3 regions of the Lactobacillus isalae genome follow, and region 2 is predicted to be linked to each of the others. Evidence: predicted binding sites of a transcription regulator. Region 2 holds the regulator's gene; each other region holds the start of a gene.
What was found. Region 2 encodes NrdR, which represses ribonucleotide reductase genes. Its sites were predicted from a motif close to ACACNATATATNGTGT; they were not measured.

Region 1 (2,279 bases), 220 kb from region 2:
AACATTAGCCATCATGGACTTGTTAGGCTCAGCTCCTGTAATAGTTACGGCTGTAGCTTGCGTGTCATTAGTAGCTTGAACTTTTTCTTCAAGAATATTTGCTTGAGTAGCTTTATTATTTTGAGTTTCTGATTTGGTAGCTAATACGTTAAGCTCTCGATTATTAGTTTCGCTATTTTTATTAGTCTGACTCGCAGATGTTTGTTCTTGAGTGGGTAAAGCTTTTACGTCATTTTTATTGTCTTTGCTAGTATTATTTTTTTGAATATTTAAAGTACTTGATTTAGTAGATTCGGAAATATTTTCTTGGCTAGCAATATTTTGATTTGAAGCATCTGTTTCAGCTGCTCGAACAGTATGAGAACTTTCTAAGAAGAAAGTGGTACCTAAAGCAACAGTAACTAATCCAACTGAAAGTTTCCTAAAGCTAAACTTTTGCTTCCCATTAAGTTTAGCGATAAAAGATAAATCATTCTTATGCGACATTTTTTCTTTCCTCGATTACAATTATTTTATATATAAAATAACAATTTTACTTTCTAAAAAAATTATAACTCAACTTTAAATAATGAAATTAGAAAAATAAATTAATCTATATATTTTTATTTATTCAATAAAAGGCTAGCTATAAATGGTAAAAGATAAGTATCTATAAATTTTTACAGATAGCAAAATAAGCAAGTAATTAAAAAACGTTATTAAAAAATTGGCTTTAAAATAAATTATCGATGAACTTGGGTAGAAAATTGAAATTTAAAAATAAAAAAAGATTTTCTAATCTTTTAGAAAGACTAATTACTAAAGGTAGAAAGCGCTTTTTTAAATTAAGATAACGATGTACCGCATATTTGTCTAAAGATGTAAACTCTTGTTTTGAAATTTTTAACTACTATACTAGATACAGATGCTTTTTGAAGAAAAGAGCGGATAAGGCACAATATATTGTGTGACCTAAAATAGAGAAAGAGGAGTTAATGGATGGATAATTCAACATCATTACAAGAAGATCATAAGGAAAGAAAGGATAACTACTTCGTTTGGTTATTTAAGCAATTGCACGGCTGGCCAGTTCAAAACTATATGCTTTGGTTCTTTGCTTTTGGTTTTCAATTAGCCATTTTGATTCAAAATAAGATTACTACTTTAACAGTGATTACTTTTATTGGTACTCTACTTGGAACCTTATGTGTGCTAGCAATCAATGCTACTAAGGCAATTAATGGTTGGCTTGGTTTGATTTCTGCAGCTTGTTTTATCTATGCAGGCTTAGCTGCTAAAAACTACTTATCAATTTTTGAACAAATTGCTTATATTTTAACTTTAGATTTGCCAGTTATTATTTCAGTTAGATCTTGGAATGATGATACTAAGAACCACTTACGTAAGTTCGGTGCAAAAGAATGGATTATTGCCATTGTTGGTACCTTAGTTGTTTACGCAGTTTCTGGCTACTTAATTGGTAAATTTACTAATGATCCACGTCCTTGGATTGATGCAATTAGTTTCGCTATTTCATTAACTGCTGGAATTATGTGCTTCTTGCGCTACAATAACCAATACTTCTGGTGGACTGCCAGTGGAATTTTCCAATTAATTCTTTGGGGCGTAACATACGCACAAGGAGATGCAACTTTAGCAATGGCTGTTAACTCCTTAATTTATGTTGTTAATGACGTTTTAGCCTTTACTGTTTCACCATGGTTTAATATGGGAAGAAAACGTGAAGGATTAAAAGCTATTAAAGACTAATAGAAATCAAATAAGTTAAAATTAGCATGTCGAATTCGGCATGCTTTTTTTGTTTATGAGGTGTGAAAGATAAGATGAATGAAAATTGGAAAAAGAATTTGAATCATGCAGCTAGCAATGAAGACTATGTGAAGTTAAACGCGGGATTGATGAAAGTAGATGAATTGAATGACTATCTTTCTTCTTTTCCCAGCAACTTTCTTGCTTTTAATAAGCTTGGAGAATTTACTTATTATAAGCAAATACCAGGGATGAATTATAATCCGCCGGAGCTTGGAAAAGATATTACTTCTTTGGGTAAAACAGAACAAGAAAAGAAACAATTAGAAAAAATATTCCACAAGTTAAGCACAGGTGAGGAAAAAGAATTGCACTTTTCTGATCAAACTAATACACAAAAGCGATTTATGGTGGATACTTACCGCGCTATTTATGATCAAAAACATCAATTTGCAGGTATTAATGAGAGTATTCAGGATATTTATCCACTTGTGGAATATTATTTAAAAGAAACTGGGCAAAAATTAGTT
Region 2 (2,279 bases):
TGCAACTAAGGAACGCGGCACGACAGTTCATACATATTTAGATGCAAATGGTGATATTGGTGGCTACCAGAATATGTTACAAGTTTATGGACATGCTGGTGAAGAGTGCAGTAATTGCGGCACAGTTTTAGAAAAGATTAAGGTAAACGGACGCGGCACGACCTTTTGTCCGCATTGTCAGGTGTTATACAAATGACATATTTTTTAGGCTTAACTGGTGGAATTGCCAGTGGTAAAAGTACAGCTGATGACTTTTTTAAAAAGAAAAATATTCCAATTATTGATTCAGATTTGATTGCGCACCAGATAATGGAAGTAGGTCAAAGTGGCTATAATGCAGTAGTTGCTTGTTTTGGAACTAATATCCTCAATGATGATCAAACAATTAATCGGCGTCAGTTAGGCGAAATAGTTTTCAATGATAAAGCTAAACTAAAAAAGCTTAATGATTTAACGCACCCACTTGTCCATCAAGAAATTAAACGACAAATGGAGCACTATAGCTTAGAAAAAGAAAAATTAGTTGTGATTGATGTTCCTTTGCTGTTTGAATCAGGCTTTGAAAGCTTATGTGATGGGGTTTTAGTTATTTCTATTTCACCTGAGTTGCAAATTAAGCGTTTAATGAAAAGAAATAATTTTACTAAAAAAGAAGCGTTAGCTAGAATTAATAATCAAATGCCACTAAGAGAGAAAGAAAAAAGAGCTACCTACGTTGTAGCAAATACTGGTACAATAGGTGACTTAGAGAAAAAATTATCTGATTTATTACAAGAGATAGGCAGGTAGAGAAAATGGAATGTCCAAACTGTCACAAGAATGCTTCAAGAGTAATTGATTCTCGTCCAAGCGATGAAAATAGAGCAATTAGACGACGTAGAGAATGTGAAAATTGTGGTTTTCGTTTTACAACTTTTGAAAGAGTGGAACGTTCACCTTTATTAGTAATTAAAAATGACGGCACCCGTGAGGCCTTTAACCGTGATAAGATCTTGCATGGTGTAATGATGGCTGCCCAGAAGCGACCAATTTCAAGCGAACAACTAGATACTTTGGTAGACCACGTCGAAAATGAAATTAGAAAACAAGGTCTTAATGAAATTTCATCTAAAGATATTGGTAACTTGGTAATGAAAGAGTTAGCTAATTTAGATGATGTGGCTTACATTCGCTTTGCAAGTATTTATCGTCAATTTAAAGATGTCTCAGGATTTATGGAAGCCATGGAAGATATGATGGCTAAACATGATAAGGAGTAGGTAACCTGTGTTTGAAAGTGCTGATCCTAAGCAGCCTTTTTATGTAGCTAATCAAGTTGCTATTAATGAAGAGAATATCAGAGTGTTAACGACTCTTTTTGAGCCTCTTGTTGGAATACAGGGGGTTGGTCTATATATAACTTTGACTAAGGAATTTGATGAGGTCCCTTTTGCTAAAGATTATAAAACCTTATATCAACTTCAAGATCAGACGAACCTGAAATTAGAAGATCTGTTTTCAACACTGCATCATTTAGAAGCAACTGGTTTAGTTAAGACATTTTTGGGTTCGAATCCTGTTTTAGGAGAAGTTTTAATTTTTGAAGTGGAGAAAGTTCCTTCAGCAGGCGAATTTTTTCATACCTTTTTACTTTCAAGTTTATTATTAGAGCGAGTGGGTACTGTAGCCTTTAATAAGTTAGTGAAAAAATTTACTCCACGGATCTTTGCTAGTTTAAAGGATGCTAAAGAAGTTACGAGTGGATTTTTTGATGTTTTTCACTTAAGTGCTGAGAATGCAATCGATGCACCAGTTGAAGTTAAAGAAGCCGCAAGTGAAGTCCCTAAAGAAGCTAAGGGAGAAATAAAACTAGGCAATGAGCCAGTAAAAATTGATTGGAGCTTTCTGGTTGATTTATTTGAGAGTTACCATATCAAGAAAGAAGAAGTTTTAAGGCATCAGGTAGAAATTAAACAAATTATTGATTTTTACCACTTAACTGAACAAGAATTTGTAGACACTGCTTTAATTACTATGTCAGCTGGTTCAGAAAAGCTGAACATGTATGCAATTCAAAATGCTGTTAATGAAAACTTTGGTCTCAACCGTAATAAAGAAATGGTTAAAAAGCAATTGCGACAAGCGCCAAAGAATGCTGAAAAAGCAATTAAGAATCTATCTAAAACCGATGCGGATTTAATTCGAGCAGTAGATAGTAAAGTGCCGACAGATTATTTGTATGAATTAAAGGAGAAAAAGGGCGGTTATGTAACTGCTAATGAAAAGAAAGTTATCTTCCG
Region 3 (2,279 bases), 460 kb from region 2:
CATAGCGAAGTGCAGTTATTTCATCTTTTTTCTTAGAAGCGTCTTCGCCAATTCCCCAAGTTCCCATGCCTAAACCTGATAAGTTACTATCTTGAAAACTCTTCTCCATCTCTTCTCACCTCACTTAAATTTTACCGCAGAAAAAATAAATAAAAAAATGTTAGCGGTTTAAGTTGACTAGACCAATTTTATATTTTATAATGGACTAGACCAATGAATGAGGAGGTATACATAATTATGAAAATCATCGTAACTAAAGATAATATTGAAGGCGGCACTAAGGCATTTGAAATTATTAAAAAGGGAATGGAAGATGGCGACAAAGTTTTAGGATTAGCAACTGGCTCTTCCCCAATTCCAATGTATGACGATATGTGCGACAGCGACTTAGACTTCTCTGATATGACAAGTATTAACTTAGACGAATACTATGGCTTAAATCCAGACAACGATCAAAGCTACCACTACTTCATGCAAAAACACTTATTTGATAAGAAGCCTTTCAAGCACTCATATATTCCAGACGGAATGGCAAAGGATATTGACGAAGAAGTTGATCGTTATAACGACATTATTGCTGAAAATCCAATTGATATCCAAATCTTAGGTATCGGTAGAAATGGACACATTGCTTTTAACGAACCAGGGACTCCATTTGGCAGCTTAACTCATAAAGTTCAATTAACTGAGAGCACCATAAAAGCAAACTCTCGCTTCTTTGATAATGAAGACGAAGTTCCTCGTCAAGCTATTTGTATGGGAATTCGTTCAATTATGAACAGCAAGAAGATTGTTTTACTTGCTTTTGGTGAATCAAAGCAAGACGCAGTTAAAGCATTAGTCGAAGGCCCGGTTACTGAAGAAGTTCCTGCATCTATTTTGCAAGATCACCCAGATGTTACAATTATTTGCGACGAAGTAGCCGCAGCAAAACTTGATCCAAAATACAGAAATTAATCCTCATTTAATAAGACCGTTTACTTTGGCGAATTAATCGTTTTTTCGATTAGTTTGCTTTTTCTTTTTGCGCTTTTTTTACGTGTTCGCTTGACAACTAGTCATAATTCATTTTTTAAAAAGAGCTTGCTTACCTACCAGATATTGAATTACACTATTAAAGCAAACTATATATTGTAGAAAGAACGTGATGACAGTTATTGTATTGAGCGGGCCTATTGGAGCCGGAAAATCCAGTTTAACCAGTCTGCTTGCAGAGCATCTAGGCACTCAAGCATTTTATGAAGGTGTAGATAATAATCCAATTTTGCCACTTTATTATAAAGATATGGCACACTACACTTTTCTCTTAAATACCTATCTTCTAAATCACCGTTTGGCTCAAATTAACCAAGCTATTCGCGATCATAACAGTGTGTCTGATCGTTCAATTTATGAAGATGCATTATTTTTCAAAATGAATGTTGATAGTGGTATTGCCGACCCTACTGAATTCAAAATTTATGATAGTTTACTTGAGAATATGATGGAACAAGCTCCTGGCAACCCTAGCAAGAAGCCAGATCTTCTTATTTATATTCATGTATCTCTTGATACGATGCTTCATCGAATTCAAAAGCGCGGTCGTACATTCGAACAATTATCAACTGATCCAGGCTTAAAAGACTACTATGCTCGTCTTTTGTCTTATTACGAGCCTTGGTATGAAAAATATAATGCATCCCCTAAGATGATGATTGACGGCGATAAATATGACTTTGTCGCTGATGAAGATGCACGAAAAGAAGTTATCAGTACAATCGATCAAAAGCTTGCTGATCTAGGTAATTTGAACTAGTTAACGAATAGAAGGAACGTGATGACAGTTATTGTATTAAGTGGGCCCATTGGAGCCGGAAAATCCAGTCTAACAGGTATTTTATCTAAGTATTTGGGTACTGATCCCTTTTACGAAAGCGTAGATGACAATCCTGTTTTGCCATTATTTTACGAAAACCCAAAGAAGTACGCATTTTTATTGCAAGTTTATTTCTTAAATACTCGCTTTCAAAGTATTAAGTCAGCATTAACTGATGATAATAACGTACTTGACCGTTCTATCTACGAAGATGCACTTTTCTTCCAAATGAATGCCGACATTGGCCGTGCTACTAAAGAAGAAGTAGATACTTATTATGAACTCTTACATAATATGATGAGCGAATTAGATCGGATGCCTAAGAAGAACCCAGACCTTCTTGTCCATATCGATGTATCGTACGATACAATGCTTAAACGTATCCAAAAGCGTGGTCGCAACTACGAACAATTAAGTTATGACC

Region 1: a site for NrdR is predicted at 933-948, ahead of pnuC (nicotinamide riboside transporter PnuC). Genes of this name have one in related genera too.
Region 3: a site for NrdR is predicted at 1,122-1,137, ahead of QM512_RS08250 (deoxynucleoside kinase). Genes of this name have one in related genera too.

Annotation. Positions count from the first base shown of each region.
Region 1 is NZ_OX443569.1:1,451,523-1,453,801, reverse strand. Features, by position in the region: gene QM512_RS07210 (mucin-binding protein) at 1-486, opposite strand, end outside; gene pnuC (nicotinamide riboside transporter PnuC) at 979-1,749, shown strand; gene QM512_RS07200 (PAS domain-containing protein) at 1,824-2,279, shown strand, end outside.
Region 2 is NZ_OX443569.1:1,232,686-1,234,964, reverse strand. Features, by position in the region: gene mutM (DNA-formamidopyrimidine glycosylase) at 1-196, shown strand, start outside; gene coaE (dephospho-CoA kinase) at 193-789, shown strand; gene nrdR (transcriptional regulator NrdR) at 795-1,259, shown strand; gene QM512_RS06065 (DnaD domain protein) at 1,267-2,279, shown strand, end outside.
Region 3 is NZ_OX443569.1:1,689,973-1,692,251, forward strand. Features, by position in the region: gene QM512_RS08240 (aldo/keto reductase) at 1-109, opposite strand, end outside; gene QM512_RS08245 (glucosamine-6-phosphate deaminase) at 238-957, shown strand; gene QM512_RS08250 (deoxynucleoside kinase) at 1,145-1,795, shown strand; gene QM512_RS08255 (deoxynucleoside kinase) at 1,817-2,279, shown strand, end outside.